DNA from 4 places in the Lysinibacillus sp. NPDC093190 genome. Region 3 is predicted to be linked to each of the others. Evidence: riboswitches for the same ligand, from Rfam matches in the RefSeq annotation. Region 3 holds a riboswitch; each other region holds the start of a gene.

Region 1 (4,300 bases), on a different contig from region 3:
ATCACAAATAATCAGCAAAGTTGCTCCATTTAAAAATGATAATGGCAATAAATGACGATGATCGGAACCCCAAACCATTCTCGTCATATGAGGAACAACTAAACCGACAAAGCCAATCGTTCCAGAAACCGCTACCGCAGCTCCTGTCAACATTGATCCACCCACTAAAATAATATATTTACTACGCTTAACATTGACACCTAAGTGCTTCGCGCGTTCTTCTCCATATAACAGAACATTTAACTCGCGTCTTTGTGTCCAAAGCATAATTGAGCCAATTATTACAAACGGGATAATCATCTGAACGTATGGCCAACCACGCATCGATACTGAACCGAGCAGCCATCCGATAACTTGGCGTAGCTCCTCACCAGACAATGCAATCATTAATGAAATCAGGGAACCTAGAAATGAACTAAATATTACCCCTGTTAAAATAAGAGTTTCCATTTTTAGTGAACGGTCTACTATTCTAGCAAAACCCATAACAGCTACCATCGTTAATATGGCACCAATCATACTAAAGATTGGCAATGTATAATGGCCGACTACAGGTATTGATATACTAAAGAAAATCGTCATAACTGCGCCAACTGATGCACCAGAGGAAACACCTAACGTATAAGGGTCAGCCAAAGGATTTTTTAATAAGCCTTGAAAAGCTGCCCCTGCTATAGCAAGTGATGCCCCTACAAGCCCTGCCAGTAGGACTCGAGGTAAACGAATTTTCCACAAAATATTGGCAGCTGTTTCATCAGCCGCCTTATTCCACACTACTTCTAGTGGAATATGAACTGAGCCTATCGCTACTCCACACCAGATGCTAATGATTAAAAGCGTAATAGCTGAACCATAGGCTACAATTGTTTTACTCATTTAAACGCCTCTGGGTAGACGGCCTTTGCTAATTCCTCCAGACCATCTGCTAAACGAGGACCTTGACGACTTGTCGTATTTTCATCCACTTGTACTATAGCTTTATTTTTCACAGCAGTAATTGTCTCAAAGCCTGGACGTTGTGGAATTTTCGTTAAAATATCAGGTACATAATTATATGCCACAACAATGACATCTGGATTTTTCGCGATAATTTGTTCAGCATCAATTTGATACCAGTCATTTGTATCTGCTGCCACATTTTCGGCATGAATCATTTCTAGCATCTCATTCATAAATGTACCTTTACCAGCTGTATAAATCTGTGGCTCATCAGACGATTCCACTAAGACTTTCTTTGGCTCAGCACCCTCAAGTTTTGTTTCAACTTCTTCAACTTTTGTCTTCATGTTTGCGACTATTTTTTTAGCCTCTTCTAGTTTTCCTGTTGCACGACCAAGCTGTTCAATCGTTGTGTAAGTTTCATTAAAGTTTTTTGCATCCGCTACAACAAATACTTTCACACCTGCAGCCTCAAGCTGTTCAATTGCTCCTTTTGAATAACTCATACCCGATGCATGCGCAAGAACGATATCTGGCGATAAAGCAATAATTCGTTCAATATTATAATCCATACCGCCAACCTTTTCTTTTTTACTAGCCTCTGGTGGATAATCGTCATTATCTGTTACACCAACTATTTCATCATTTAAGCCAAGGCTAAATAAAATTTCTGTGTTACTTGGAATGAGAGAGACAATTTTTTTAGGAGGTGCTTCTAGCGTAATATCCTTGCCAGTAGCATCCTTTATCGTCATTGGGAATGTTGCTTGATCTACTTTTGCAGTCTCTTGTTGCTCAGAAGATGATGGCTTTTCATTTGTTGCCTCTTTTGTATTACATGCAGCAAGCAAGCCAATAGCTAAAAATGCTGATAATCCTATTTTCCAAATTTTCTTCATGTGAATCCCCCTTAGTCTATTAGTGCATATAGTTTTTATCGCTTTGTTTTTCTGATTTATCGATACATTTTAGTTTTTTATCGCCTAACATTGTGAGTTTATCGCCCAACTTTGTGGATTTATCGCCCACTGTTTCAAATTTATCGACATTCATCTTCCAAAACAAATACCCCTCATCATAAAACAATGAGGGGGTCAAATTTGCACAAAAAACATATACAAAATCCACCATCCTATCCTCGTAGGCTACAACGTGTTTTCTATAAAGGCAGGTCTCCTGGCTCGTGCTCCATACGCTTTTTCAAGCCTTCCCGAAAATTTCAGTGGCGTAGATTGAAAAAACTCACACATACAGTGGCGGGACCGCATCGGAATTACACCGATTTCCCTTTTCACTTTACTTAAGTAAAGAACCTTTATAATATTCAGTTGATTGTATTATACATGAAAATGAAAGAAGTCGCCTCCATTCGAGACGACTCCTAAACAAATCAATTATGTCCGGCATACTGAAAGAAGTTAGACTATATATGAAAAATACTGTACCGTTTTCATCGGTGCACCCATTTCTCGTAACGCCCATGTGTGCTCTAAATAAATATCTGCTAGCTTCTCATATTTGCCGCCGAATCTTTGTGCCCATTCGACTGCTACAACACTTTCATATATATGTGCCATTTTCTCTGCAACCTTTTTTGCCTCAAACGTTTTCGTTGCATCATCTAAACGGCTAAATGTTTGCAAAGTTGAATCTAGTTTTGCTAATTGCTCCGCTACAATTTCGACTAATGGACTGTCAGCTAATTTTTCTAGGCGCTCCTCCATGACACGAACAAACAATTCATGCGCATGAAACTTATCAACTAAACGAATGAGCTCTAAAGCTAAAATATTAGCAGTTCCCTCCCATACAGTAAGCACCTGTGCATCTCTTAATAGCCGTGGTGTAACAAAATCTTCAATATAGCCGTTTCCGCCATGTAATTCAATGGCTTCACTAGCATAATGCACAGCTTGCTCTGCCGTTTCTTTTTTCATAATAGCAATATACAAGCGATTTAAAATAATTTCCTCTTCATTCCCCTGTCCACTAGTTACTTTATCGTACAGCTGAATAAGATCAAAAACTGTGGCAACTTCTACATGAAGCTTGGCAGCTAATTTCCCTAGTGTATCCTGAATCATAGGGTATTGCGTTAAAGGCTTACCAAACGCATGACGATTTGTCACATAATGTTTCGCCTCTAAATATCCGCGGCGCATAATACCGATAGAAGCAACCGCATTGCAAATTCTTGATAAATTAAGTGCCTCCAGCATATAATAAATTCCTTTATTCGGATCACCTACGACATAAGCTAGCGCTCCATCAAATTCAACCTCACCAGAAGGTACTGCTCTAACACCAAGCTTATCCTTTAAACGCCGAATGCGCAGGTTATTAACTGTGCCATCCTCATTTCGCCATGGAACTGCAAACAATGTTAAGCCTTTTGAGCCTGCCTGAGCCCCTTCCATGCGTGCCAATACCATGGTTACTCCACACATTCCCGCGTTAGATGCAAAATATTTCTCCCCATATAAACGATATTGATTGCCGTCCTTTCTTGCCTCTACAACATTCGCCCCAACATCAGAGCCACCTTGACGCTCCGTTAAAAATGTCGCCCCCTCATATAGCTCGGTATCTCCAGTTGCACAAACATGCGGTAAAAAGTGTTCCTTCACCTCATCACTCGCATAATGATCAAGGAGATAAGCAGCTGCCATTGTTAAAGTAACAGGACAATAAAAGCCTGGCTCAGCATGTGATAGTATATAGCCTTGAGCAAAGCTATAAACATAGTTGCCCTTTCTACCTAATTGCGGAATATCCTTATGAACATAGCCAACAATGCCGGTATTGTACGTTTCTTCAATTGTTTTTTTATAGCCATCATTGACCCAAACTTCTGACACTTCTTCACCATAGGCATTATACCTTTGTAATCGAGGTTCACCCTCTCTATCCGTATGTTTGGCTCTCACATCAATATCTCCAGCACAAAGCTCACCGAAATCTGTTAGCTCACGTGTTGCATATTCCACAAACTCTTTATCTAGCATCATTTCTAAAACTTTATGAAGTGTATCATTATCTTTAAAAAAGTTTGTTGTTTTCATTTCTTCCTGCTGTAAAACCTTCATACTATCTCACCTCTTGCCCCTTCAAGGATTGTTTTAGTATTTTGCCCGATGCATTTCGTGGTAGCGCTTCCACACGTTCAAAGATGCGTGGAATTTTATATTTAGCAAGATGCTCCTCCAAATAAGCTTTAAGTTCGTCCTCGCCAATTTCTGTTTTAGCGGCATAAACGGCCTTCACCGTTTCTCCCCACTCCGGATGTGGAACACCGATTACAGCCACTTCAAATATCCCCTCATAGCTCAACATACTATCTTCAATTTCTTTCGGGTAAATA
Region 2 (4,300 bases), on a different contig from region 3:
TAGATGAAGAAAAAAAAGAACAAGTAAGAGAGGCGGCGTACGGGCAGTATAAAGTGCACTCTGCCTCAGCAGTTATACTTGTTTTAGGAGATAAAGAAGCCTATAAAAACACCGCTAACCTTAATCAAGGGATGGTAGACTTAGGCATTATTAATGCTTGTGAGTTAGAAAATATTGTCGATGAAAATACTAAATTTTATGAAGAACTTGGCGAGGAGTTTAAGAAGGAGGAAGCTATTCGTAACGCTTCACTTTCAGCTATGTTATTTATGCTGGCAGCTAAAAATCGTGGATGGGATACATGTCCAATGATCGGCTTTGATCAACAACAAATGAGAGCACTTTTTAACGTGCCAGAAACACATGAAATTGCACTAATGATTACTATAGGTAAAGAAAAAGAAACTAGTCGTCGCTTGCGTGGTTACCGTAAACCAGTTGAGGAATTTGCATCCTACTATTAGGGCGGTATAAAATAAAACTGTTTACAAATAATAAAATTAATGCACATTTAGGAGGAAATATTGTGAAAGTAGTAGCAATCGTAGGTAGTATCCGTAAAGAATCTTATAATATGCAATTAGCGAAATTTGTTCAAAAGCGTTATGCAGAGAAAATTGATCTTGAAATATTAAGCTTAAATGATTTACCAATGTATAATCAAGATATCGAAAATGAAGCACCACAATCTGTACTTGATTTTAAAGCAAAAGTAAAAGCGGCAGATGCAGTACTATGGTTAACACCAGAATATAATGGTACAGTGCCAGGTGTTATGGTTAACGCCATTGATTGGTTATCTCGCGTTGATAAAGTAATGATTGGCAAGCCATCATTCATGATGGGAGCATCAATGGGTAACTTAGGTACTGTTAAAGCACAATTACATTTACGAGATATTTTATTCTCACCTGGAGTAAATTCACCATTACTTAGTGGTAATGATGTTTATATTGGAGCAGTACACACTAAATTTGATACAGAAGGCAATTTAACAGATGAGGGTACTATCAAATTCCTAGATGTAGTTATTGATAACTTCTTAAACTGGGTGAAAAAATACGTTTAACTTTTTTCAGCAAATGTCTTTTGTAGCGAAAGCGAAGCGTCAGCTACAGAAGTCTCCCACCTCTATAGGTGGTGAGATGAATGCGGGTTTAATTTACTTTTTCAGTGGTTGTCCAAACACCTGCTGAAATAGAGGAACTCAGTCTAAGAACGCCACGTCCTGTGGCAACGACTGAGTGACCAACATCATGTGCCTCTGGCGGATGTCACGGAATCATCCTTTGTGCAAGCACAAAAGCCGATTCCGGACGTAATTATGCCGAGGCATAATTGATAAATAAAAAAATGTCCCATAAGTGTGCAATATACTTATGGGACATTTTTTTATTTGTTGGATTTAAGATAGAGGTTAATACCCCGACACTCCTGCAGAAAAACTAGTTAGTCAACTGAATCGACAGAAAGAACAGGAGAGCGCCCAGTCGGAACGGAAATCAACCACATGTTATGATGATGACCCTTTATTTAATCGGAATTATTTTTAACACCTTTTGAAGGCGGTGTGCAAAAATACCCGCAAATACAGCTAAAATAATATCCTTTGGTAAAGGAGGCATCATCCAAAGCCATGCTATCTTATAAGTGAAAGCATCAGGAGCACTAGCCCATAGCTTGTAGGCAAAGTACATCCAATTTGTGCCTAGTAAATAATTAATAGCTGTTGCAACTAATGCTGCAACTACATAGCTTTTCTTCGTTCCACTGCGTTCTACAATAAGCCCAGCGACAAATGCAGCTATAATAAATGAGACAATAAAACCAAATGTAGGACTTATAATTTGTCCAAAGCCTCCATTGAATCGTGAAAATACAGGTGCACCTGCTAAACCAATACACATATAAACAGTACAAGCGAGTGCCCCTTTTCTACTACCAAGAATAAGCCCTGCTAAAATAGCAAAAAATGTTTGTAATGTGATAGGTACTCCACCAACCATCATGAAAGGTACAATGGACGTAATATTAGCCCCTATCATCATCAATGTTGAAAATAGTCCAATGTATGCAAGATCGACTGTTCTTAATTTGTGATGCGTGTGTTCCGCAACTGTTGTCATTATTTCACCCCTAAAAAGTAATGTTGATAATATTAGTGTAAAAAAATAATGATTTTGTGTCAACTTAATTATCATCAAAGGTTAACGTAAAAGTATTTTCCTACTTAACTTGATAAATAATGGTTAGTTATAGACTAACTATTAAAATATATGATAGAATCGTCATAATTTTAAATATTCGATGCTAATGGTGTGACATCTTGTACAATGTGTCACTTAAAAGGGAAGTTGGTGCAAATCCGACGCTGTCCCGCAACTGTAAAGAGGAGTTCTATGATGATTTAGCCACTGTTCTAGAATGGGAAGGCAATCATAGTAACGTTGATTCGAAGCCAGGAGACCTGCCAATTAGTAATTCCTGTAATGCCCACGAGGATGAAAGCAATTACGGACAATAGTAGAAGGAAATCATTCTGGTGTTGTTTAATCAAGGGTATTTCTATGCGCATTTGCATAGAATACCCTTTTTGTTTCATTTATTTAGTGATTAGGAGTTTATAAACAGATGAATAAAAAATTTATACTACTATCAATGACTCTTTTTCTAGTACTTATCATTTCAATGACAATTGCGATTATGGTTGGATCGGTTTCTGTTACGCCACTTTATGTATGGAAGGTCATCCTTTCTAAAATCCCAATTATACAAAATTCAATCGAAGAAGATTGGAGTCGCTCACAGGAAATTATCATTTGGCAAATCCGAGCTCCGCGTGTATTACTCGCTGCTATTGTAGGAGCAGGTTTGGCAATTGCTGGAGCAGCTATTCAAGCACTTGTTCGTAATTCAATTGCAGAGCCATATATTTTAGGGATTTCCTCTGGAGCGACGGTTGGTGCTACAGCCGTCATCATTTTAGGTGCTTTTTCATTTCTAGGCGTTTATGCTCTTTCTGTATCTGCATTTTTAGGTTCTCTCACGGCAATGGGGTTAGTTTTTTTCTTATCACGTGTTGGAGGTAGGATTTCCGTCTTTCGGCTTTTACTTTCAGGGATGGCGGTGTCTTTTATTTTATCTGCTATTTCAAACTTTATATTAATGATGTCGAAGCAAGAAGGTGGAATGAAGGCGGTCATGTTTTGGATGCTAGGAAGCCTAGCTGGTGCTAAGTGGAGTAATCTTTTAATTCCTACAATTATTTTTATTGTAGTATTTGCCTTGTTATGGCTCCACTATCGAAGCTTAAATTTATTACTCCTTGGGGAAGAAGCAGCAGTCACATTAGGGGTTAACTTACAACAATTCCGTATACAGCTTATTTTATTAGTTTCATTATTAACGGGTGTGATTGTTGCTGTAAGTGGCTCAATCGGATTTGTCGGCTTAATCATTCCACATATTGTACGGCTAATTGTAGGTTCAAACCATAAATATGTCATACCGATTAGCGCATTATTAGGAGGGATTTTCTTAGTTTGGGCAGATGCACTTGCTCGAATTTTAATTGCCCCTGAGGAAATGCCAATTGGAATTATCACAGCTTTTTGCGGAGGTCCATTTTTCATTTGGCTGCTACGTAGTAACAATTATTCATTCGGTGAAGGAGATTAAAGCATATGACAATAGAAGCGAAACAAGTATCATTCTCCATTTCTGATGAACGTATATTACATGAAGTAAGTATTCGAATAAAGGACAAGCAATTTGTTGGTCTAATCGGTCCTAATGGTAGTGGGAAGTCAACGCTATTAAAGAATATGTATCGTTTATTAAAACCAGAAAGTGGAACAGTATTATTAAATGAACAGGATATTTTAAAGCAACCGAGTAAAAGCATTGCTCGAAATTTAGCAGTTGTGAGTCAAGAAACACCAGTCTTATTCGATTTTACAGTACATGATTTAGTGAGTATGGGGAGAACACCCCATAAAAAACTATTGGAGCTTGATCAAGAACGAGATTTTCAAATTGTAAAAGATGCACTGAACCAAACAGGTATCGCTCATTTAGAGAAACGTAGTTTTAGCTCTCTTTCGGGTGGAGAAAAAAAGCGTGTGATGGTTGCTCGTGCCCTCGCTCAGCAAGCGCAGGTGTTGATTTTAGATGAGCCAACAAATCATCTAGATATTCAGCATCAATTACAGCTTATGGATTTAATCCAAACCTTACATTTAACAGTTGTTGCTGCATTACATGATTTAAACATTGCAGCTATGTATTGCGATCAAATTTA
Region 3 (4,300 bases):
CCTTCTTCAATGTTTGGCGAAGCGAACTCTAAAAAACATGTTTCTACTAAAAAGCTATCATCAATACGAGGTGTCATTTGCTCGATAAACGTGCGTACCTCGTCATTCCCTGCTTCTAAACGGCTCCCGTGGCCGACAAATAAAATTGCTTTCATCTCATTACCCCTCACTAGTCGCCGCATGGAGCGGGCTCAACTTTTATTTTTGAAGACATATCCTGATACGTAAAATGTAGAATCTTTTTCACACGCTTGAAGTATTTAAACAAACGTTCATTTGGGTGCGCATTTGCTTTATATTCTTCGATAATGTCTGTGATAAGTGGTATGAGCTGATCAGGCTCTAACCCCTCAACAACTGGCTGGGCCGCATGTGCTGTACGACCAACCGGCTTGGCACCAATAAAAACATCAAATTTACTTTTACGATAAACAATTCCAATATCATCAAATACTGCTCGATAACACGCCATACCACAGCCGTTAAAGCCAATATTTAATGTTTTCGGTAACGACATACCACCAAGCTTTTCTTGAATCTCTTCAGCATATGGAATCGAATCAAACTTTTCTCCATAACAGAAGTCACAAGCCTTTAACGATAACACGTCACCAAGTGGTGCTAGTAAAAAGCCAACTTCACGAAGCTTTGCGGTAATCGTTTCAGGCTCAGACGTTGGAATTTTCAAATGAATTTGATGGTCTGGTGTATACTCCATCGTTCCTTCTTCACCAACTACTTCAGCTAACGTCATCATTTGTTGAGGACTAAAAAACTTATTAGCTACCCCAGGACTAACTGCTAATTCAAAAACAGATTCGATTTTTTGTTGAACAAGCTTAGGTGATACCTTCACAGCGCTCGTTCCCTTCACCATTACAAGAGCAGCTGTCGCCATTTCCAGTGATGATTTTCTAGGCTTTGGTTGTGGTGTTATGGCTAAACTGGGCTTAATACGATTGGCATTAGGATCGGTCGCAAAATCATTACGCGCTGCTCCTGTTTCTTGATTCATCGCCCATGGTTCATTTTCTTCCTTAAGTCGTTGATATGGTCGTAACGGCTGTTTTTCCTCACCAAGTGTATATTTACGCTGATAACCACGTGGCGTAATCATTTTATTGTCGTAGAAGAATGTTGTTGAATTCCCGATAATAACTGTTGTTAACATGCCGATATCATGTTCAAGCATTTCTGCTAAAGTAGTCATCGTAATTTCCTGACGGTCACGATACGCGCTCTTCACAAGTCCAACTGGCGTATCTGGGGAACGATATTCTAATAAAATCCGTTGTGCCTCAACGATTTGTCTCGTACGACGTCCACTTTTTGGGTTATAAAGAGCGATAACAAAATCCGCCATTGCTGCTGCTTCTACTCGTTTTGCAATTAAATTCCAAGGTGTTAAGTGGTCACTTAAACTAATGGTACAGGCGTCATGCATAATGGGAGCACCTAGTAAACTTGCACACGAATTAATAGCCGAAATACCTGGAACAATTTCTACCTCGATACCAGTTGCTTCCGTCCAACCTAGCTCGATTAATACCTCATACACTAATCCTGCCATTCCATAAACCCCTGCATCACCGCTGGAAATGACCGATACGATACTTCCAGCCTCTGCTTGACGCACCGCTTCCTGTGCACGTGAAACTTCCTCTGTCATACCAGTACTAATAATCGACTTTGCACTAACTAAATCCTGAATAAGTTCAACATAAGTTTTATAGCCTATGATCATATCACTTTGTTGTAGTGCCTCCACAGCACGAGTCGTAATATGTTTAAAGTCTCCAGGGCCAAAGCCAACTACGAAAATCTTACCTTTTTGCGCCATTTCGCTACCCCTCTTTCACCTTTTCAATGCCTTTAATGGCTGTTGTTTGTGCTGTACGCTGCAACGAACCTTCACGCAATGTAAAAACATGCTCATTATGTAACGCTTCATGATTTAAATCTTGTACGAGTGCCTTCCCATGCTCCGTTGTCGGCACACGGTACCAATTCCCCTGAGGATAAGCAATGACAACACAAGCATCCTTACACCTACCATTACAGCGGGTCCTTGTCGTATGTATTTCCTGATCAAGCGCTAGCAACTGTATTTCATCACGAATTGCCTGTGTAATATCTTCAGCATCTTTTTTCATACAGCTACTACCATTGCAAATAAAAAGATGTGTTTTCATCCCCTCTAAATTCCAAGTTGTCATAGTTGTTCTCCCCTCATTTGCTTTTAGGACAAAGAAAAACCTTTACTCTAGACGAAGAGTAAAGGTAGTAGAAGCCAAAGAAAAACGAATATATACAGGTACTCGCTCTCGCTTCAACTTCTCCCTCCGAAAAGTTTGCATGCATCATCACATAAGCAGGTTTCCTGACTTAAGCTTCTTTTTACTTTCGCGCCTTCCTAAGTTTTCACTAGTGGCATCCGCGATTTCATCAGCTATTACAGTAGCGGGGGCTGTATCGGATTTTCACCGATTTCCCTATTATCTTGAAAATATTCAAGCACTTATGGATGTTTTATATGAATTTATGATCTTTCATGTAATAGAAAACTGTTTCTATCATATCTTATTATTTAAAAAATTCAATATTTCTTTTTTAATTTGTGACATTTTTATTAATTTTTTATAGAAAAATATCACATTCGTTTTCAATTTATCCGAATTTTCGACATAGATCCTCAATTGAAAATTTTTTCACAAAAAGTATAGCATATATATGGAAAATCATGTTACACTTTGTCGTGAAATCTCACAACTTCATCTTTTTTCGGTGCGAATTGTTCATCATTTCGCTTAAAAGGGAAGCCGGTTCAAGTCCGGCGCGGTCCCGCCACTGTACTAGAGAGTTTTATAGATAATGTCACTGTCCAAAGGATGGGAAGGCCTATAAAACGTTGAACTAAAGCCAGGAGACCTGCCGAAAAATATGTGATCGTTTCAACCTACGAGGATGGGTGTGCGGCTTAGCAGATTAGAATTTTATTTACTTTTTTAGCTATGCACTTTTCCAAAGTTGGAGAAGTGTTTTTTTATTTTCGCATACTAATTCGAAAAATATTAATGTGAGGAGGAGAGATTTTTGAAATTCTCAGCTTGGAAGCTTAGTTATTTCTTATTGGCATTTTTATTCGTGCCAAATCGTGCATTTGCGATGCATATTATGGAGGGTTTTTTACCAATCGAATGGGCGATTTTTTGGTGGGTCATTTCGATTCCATTTATTATTTTAGGATTACGTTCTATTCGTAAAACCATTGATGAAAATCCTGAAACAAAAATGATATTAGGTCTATCGGGTGCCTTTGCCTTTGTGCTATCAGCCTTAAAAATCCCTTCTGTAACAGGGAGCTGCTCGCATCCAACTGGGGTTGGGCTCGGAACAGTTCTTTTTGGACCATTAGCGATGAGTGTTATCGGAACAATCGTATTATTATTCCAAGCTTTACTTTTAGCACATGGTGGGCTTACAACATTAGGTGCAAACACCTTTTCCATGGCAATTATGGGCCCTATTATCGCTTACTATGTATTTAAAGGCTCACAAAAAATAGGGTTATCCTTTTCCCTTGCAGTCTTTTTAGCAGCAATGCTTGGTGACTTAGGTACATATGTTGTCACTTCTGTACAATTAGCTCTTGCCTTCCCTTCTGAGGTCGGAGGCTTTATGGCTTCATTCACAAAATTTGCTGGTATTTTTGCGTTAACACAAATTCCTCTTGCTGTTAGTGAAGGAATTTTAACAGTGATCGTTATGAATTTCCTGAAAAAATACAATGTGAGTGAATTAAAAGCTCTACGTGTGTTCTCAACAAAGGAGGCACACTAAAATGAAAAAAAACTTACTGCTCTTAGCAGTTGTTGTGTTACTAGCGATCGTTCCCCTATTTATTCAAAAAGGTGCAGAATTCGAGGGGGCTGACGGCGAAGCGGAAGCAGCAATTAGTGAAATAGATGCAAACTACGAGCCATGGTTTGAAAGCTTATGGGAGCCACCAAGCGGTGAAATTGAAAGCTTATTATTCGCACTACAAGCTGCTATTGGCGCTGGATTTATTGGCTATTTCATCGGCTTAATGCGCGGCAAACATAAAGAGGGTTAAACGATGTTACTCATTGATAAGTATGCTTATTTGAATAAATTAGCGTCTGTTCATCCGCTAGAAAAAATGACGTTATCCCTTGGACTACTTATATTGTCGCTTATCATGAGAGATGAACGAATTTCACTCATTACATTTATTGTGATGAGTGTTTTTATCATTTTAGGCGCAAAAATTCCTACAAAA
Region 4 (4,300 bases), on a different contig from region 3:
TACCTAAAGATATAAAAATTTATGCATTTAAAAACATAAATCTAGATTGGATTACTGGTGAACAAAGGTCTGCAAGTTTTAACAATGTTTGATCGCCAGATGCTAAAAATGTAAATGGTGGTGATTTATCTTTATCAAACATCAAAGATGGTGACCCGGTTATTCTCGTGTATGGTGGGTTTGATACCAAGCTATTAGAAATCATTCATATAACTAAGGAGGATTATGAGAAAGCGATGAAAGGTCATAATCCTCAACCACCTGCATGTAAATAAAGTACATTTAGACTGTCCTTCACTGGGTAGTCTTTTTTATTTGTCTTCCTTTCCAATTTCTTAACAGTAGGTAAACTACACATTACAATTTAGTTTGATAGTCAGTAAGGAATATTTACTCTACTATTTCTTACATCTTTAAATGGCTAATTTAACAACTAAATAGCATAGAATAATAGGCGTAATTCGGTGTAATTTACTTAAATGGGAAGCCGGCGCAAATCCGACACTGCCCCGCAACTGTAAATGCACATAGTATTTTAATAAACTCGATCAACAACGATTCAATTCGTTTGTTGGGCGTTCTTTTTTTGCGTTGAATGTGCATGACCCCGAAGCCTACGATTCTGAGTGGAACTTTCTGGTGTTCCGACCTTGCGCACAACTTTTTTCTTCTTGAAAAATAATAGATGTTTTTCCGAAATATTGTTACTATTCAACTAACGGAACAGGTTAGTTGAATAAACAGGTATGTTATAGAAGAAGTTCAAGTAGTTTAAGTAGAGTTATTCAAACAATGTGCAAAAAATTCAAGTTGGAGGAATATACATACATTGTATTTTCGAAAAAGGAGCAGACAAATGAAACTAAATTTTCCTCATATGAAATTAGACTCTTTACCTAATTTAGATGTACCCATAAAAGAAATAACAAATTTAAACCTTTTTGATAATAGGTTAACAACGATACCTTCCGAAATTTATAAAATGAGCAGATTAAAAATTTTGAATATATCTGTTAATAAGATTAAAAAAATGCCTGCGGAGATAGGCAATTTAACAGATCTTAGAATGTTGGATGCAGGGCATAATGAAATTGACGTTATTCCTCCTGAAATTGGATCCCTTCATAATCTGGAGGATTATTTATACCTTCATAATAATAAATTAAAGTCCATTCCACCTGAGATCTCTAAGCTGGTCAAAGTGAAATATTTAAATCTAAGTGATAATCAATTATTAAAATTACCAGATGAACTTGGACATTTGACCAATATTATAGAACTGCGTGTAATGAATAATCAATTGAAAGAGTTGCCGTACAGTATTTGTAGATTAAGTAACTTGAAGGAATTACATTTAAAAAATAATCAAATCACAACTCTTCCAGTAAATATAGGGGAATTGTCATTATTGCGTGTTTTAGATATAGAAGATAATCAATTAAAAGATATACCTCAATCTTTACATAAATGTTTAAGGTTAAGACGATTAAATTTGAGACATAATCAATTGACCACATTACCTGAAGAGATTGGACAATTGAAGAATTTATTAGAAATTGATCTAAGAAGCAATCTTCTAACGGAATTACCAAAATCATTGCTGGAAATGGAGGGGTTAGAACGTTTGGATCTTAGATGGAACCACCAATTAAACATACCAAAGTGGTTAAGAGAACTAGAAGAAAAAGGGTGTATTATTTATTTGTAATTGTGATTAAATGCACTTAAACTAACTGGGCTTTAGTTTAATGTTTACAATCCGAGTTAAAAAGTCTAGAAGATAATGCATAAGAAACTGGAATATATTGTGTTATTTGACTTTGGAAATACACTCCTATACAATTGATTTTAATAATCTAATAGGAATACTAGATTCCTATGACAACTGAATAGCGTGGAGTAATAGGTGTAAATTGCGTGCAATTTACTTAAAAGGGAAGTCGGTGCAAATCCGACACTGTCCCGCAACTGTAAATGTGAGCGACTTTTCAAATACCACTGTTTAACGACGGGAAGGGGAAAAGTAGCGATGATCATGAGTCAGGATACCTGCCTATTATGAGTACACACCATAACCCTACGAGGAATAGGAGGTGGCATGTTGACAAAACAGAATGCTCTGTTCGTCACTGTACGTCAAACGCCCAAAATAAAAGAAGGTATTGGCAATCGAGCTAATTCTTTGATATTTGGGCATTGTTTGACATTATATGATGAACGAAAAAGATAGAATGAAGGATTTCCTCGCGTTAATAGGAAATCCTTTTTTTACTGATGACTTCCGTTTTGAAAATATGTACGAAAAGAGGATGCAAGTATGACGAATATTCATGTATATACAGCACAGGATTCGCAATATTTAGATATGAAAATTTGTAAGCAGCCACGCACTGAAGTTACTAAGAAAGCTACAACAAGAATGGTTATAGAATCACTTGTTGATCAATTAATAGCTAGTAATCTTATTAGTAATGAACGATTATTTGAGCAAATTTTATATAACAAAGATATTATTTGGATTCAAAATGAAAATATTAATGGGCACCTTTTTGCAAAGGCGGATATGACAGATCAGCTTAAAACAAAAACAAATAGTTTTATGATGTATATGCCGACAAATCCAATTGTGTATGAGGTGAATGGTGAGCATTATCATTTAATTACACGGATTGATTCGACGCGTGCAAAACCAAATTTAGAGCGACTTTCCCAAGATCCTAATCCAATATTAAGTGCTGCTCGGGTCAATGATTTATTGTGCTCGATAGTAATGCGCTTTTATGAAACATATTTAGAGGATTTATCACAGGTAGCTCATAAAGACAAACAACTGATTAATTTTGTAGAGCGAGAGTATCAGCAATTTTTAGAAGCTGTGAAGGAGCTAAATGATTATCATTTAAACTGGCACCCACGTGGTAACGGTCATGAACTATTGCTTGAATTAATTGATAATTTGCAACTTTTGAGAAGCCGACCGGGCAAGGTTTTAATTGATTTTTCTAATTCCCATAGTCACGTTGTGGTGGAACCTTCATATCGCATTTTTAAACAAGCACAGAAAACAGTACAAGCTTTATAAAAAAAATCGCGCGGGGTGAAGAAGAATACCCGTGAACTGGAGTGGTATACCTGCGAAGTAGAGTAAATACACGCGGAAGCAAAGCAAATACCCGTGCAAAGCAAGATTACCCGCAATAGCATAGTAAATCCCCACGAAACATAATAAACAGGACAATGATATAAAATCATGTCCTGTTTTTATGAATTTAGTCAATACAATGCATAGCTGCCGCTGCCTCATGCCATGGAACGGAGTAGCCTTTGCCTTTTGCACAAAAAATACTCGAGGATGTATATTCGGGGTCGGCGTTTTTATCGTAGTCAATTTGCGCAATAATGTCTTCTGTATTGTGACACATATCATAACCATCAAATTGTAGAGAAAGTACGCCCTTACCATTAGTGTAGGCGGCAAAGGTTGTACTGTAGCTCATAAATGTTGCGACAGGGGCTCGACCAGTTAAAATCGCATCATGTTCAGTTAAAATTGGCGCATCAAATGTACCAGCAGCTTGTTGAATATCGGTCATCATGCGGCCGATAAAATCACTAGGAGCTTTTAGCTTAAAGCGGTAATACGGCTCTAGTAATACATTTTCTGCTTGCTCCAGCCCTTGCCGTAATGCTCGGAATGTTGCTTCACGGAAGTCGCCACCATCAGTATGTTTAATATGTGCGCGTCCCGTTAAAAGAGTGAAGCGAACATCTGTCACGGGGAATCCTGTTAACAGCCCATGATGATCGCGCTCGAATAAATGTTTTTCAATGAGTCGTTGATGCCCGACCGATAAATCATCCGCATGACATGCATTGACAAATGTATTGCCAGTAACGCGTGTATTTGGCTCCATCAATAAATGTACTTCTGCATAATGCTTTAATGGCTCAAAATGACCATAGCCCGTCACCGTTGTTGCGATCGTTTCCATATATAAAATCTGTGGTTCGCTAAATGAAATGTCTAGTGAGAAGCGTTTATTAAGCACGTCGATCAGAACTTCGAGTTGGATGACACCCATAATATGTACATGAATTTCTTGAAATTTTTCATGCCACAGCACACGTAATGATGGCTCTTCCGCTTCGAGTATGCGGAAAATTTTTAATACTTCCTTTATATGCTGATCGCCTTCATATTGTACTTTCGCTTGTAATGTCGGTACTAATTCATAGGGCTGCGGGTTACCTGAATTACCAATGATATCTCCGATGTTTGCTTCACTAATTCCTTTAACTG

What was found. Region 3 has a riboswitch for cobalamin ahead of ACQKOF_RS17420 ((2Fe-2S) ferredoxin domain-containing protein). Riboswitches for the same ligand answer to the same signal wherever they lie in the genome.
Region 1: another riboswitch for cobalamin. It lies ahead of ACQKOF_RS07970 (hypothetical protein); the one in region 3 lies ahead of ACQKOF_RS17420 ((2Fe-2S) ferredoxin domain-containing protein).
Region 2: another riboswitch for cobalamin. It lies ahead of ACQKOF_RS23050 (FecCD family ABC transporter permease); the one in region 3 lies ahead of ACQKOF_RS17420 ((2Fe-2S) ferredoxin domain-containing protein).
Region 4: another riboswitch for cobalamin. It lies ahead of ACQKOF_RS14015 (leucine-rich repeat domain-containing protein); the one in region 3 lies ahead of ACQKOF_RS17420 ((2Fe-2S) ferredoxin domain-containing protein).

The regions. Positions count from the first base shown of each region.
Region 1 covers NZ_JBNNVG010000007.1:85,980-90,279, forward strand. The annotation lists gene ACQKOF_RS07960 (FecCD family ABC transporter permease) at 1-876, opposite strand, end outside; gene ACQKOF_RS07965 (ABC transporter substrate-binding protein) at 873-1,838, opposite strand; gene ACQKOF_RS07970 (hypothetical protein) at 1,858-2,070, opposite strand; cobalamin riboswitch at 2,089-2,271, opposite strand; gene ACQKOF_RS07975 (acyl-CoA dehydrogenase family protein) at 2,358-4,025, opposite strand; partial or broken gene ACQKOF_RS07980 (class I adenylate-forming enzyme family protein) at 4,027-4,300, opposite strand, start outside.
Region 2 covers NZ_JBNNVG010000043.1:22,505-26,804, forward strand. The annotation lists gene ACQKOF_RS23035 (nitroreductase family protein) at 1-464, shown strand, start outside; gene ACQKOF_RS23040 (NADPH-dependent FMN reductase) at 527-1,069, shown strand; gene ACQKOF_RS23045 (biotin transporter BioY) at 1,530-2,126, opposite strand; cobalamin riboswitch at 2,298-2,490, shown strand; gene ACQKOF_RS23050 (FecCD family ABC transporter permease) at 2,632-3,678, shown strand; gene ACQKOF_RS23055 (heme ABC transporter ATP-binding protein) at 3,684-4,300, shown strand, end outside.
Region 3 covers NZ_JBNNVG010000023.1:47,744-52,043, forward strand. The annotation lists gene ACQKOF_RS17410 (sirohydrochlorin chelatase) at 1-155, opposite strand, end outside; gene cobJ (precorrin-3B C(17)-methyltransferase) at 170-1,840, opposite strand; gene ACQKOF_RS17420 ((2Fe-2S) ferredoxin domain-containing protein) at 1,845-2,216, opposite strand; cobalamin riboswitch at 2,353-2,537, opposite strand; cobalamin riboswitch at 2,766-2,950, shown strand; gene ACQKOF_RS17425 (energy-coupling factor ABC transporter permease) at 3,094-3,840, shown strand; gene ACQKOF_RS17430 (energy-coupling factor ABC transporter substrate-binding protein) at 3,842-4,114, shown strand; gene cbiQ (cobalt ECF transporter T component CbiQ) at 4,118-4,300, shown strand, end outside.
Region 4 covers NZ_JBNNVG010000016.1:78,203-82,502, forward strand. The annotation lists gene ACQKOF_RS14010 (hypothetical protein) at 1-92, shown strand, start outside; cobalamin riboswitch at 436-632, shown strand; gene ACQKOF_RS14015 (leucine-rich repeat domain-containing protein) at 857-1,708, shown strand; cobalamin riboswitch at 1,888-2,071, shown strand; gene ACQKOF_RS14020 (hypothetical protein) at 2,102-2,230, shown strand; gene ACQKOF_RS14025 (hypothetical protein) at 2,318-3,082, shown strand; gene ACQKOF_RS14030 (GTP-binding protein) at 3,270-4,300, opposite strand, start outside.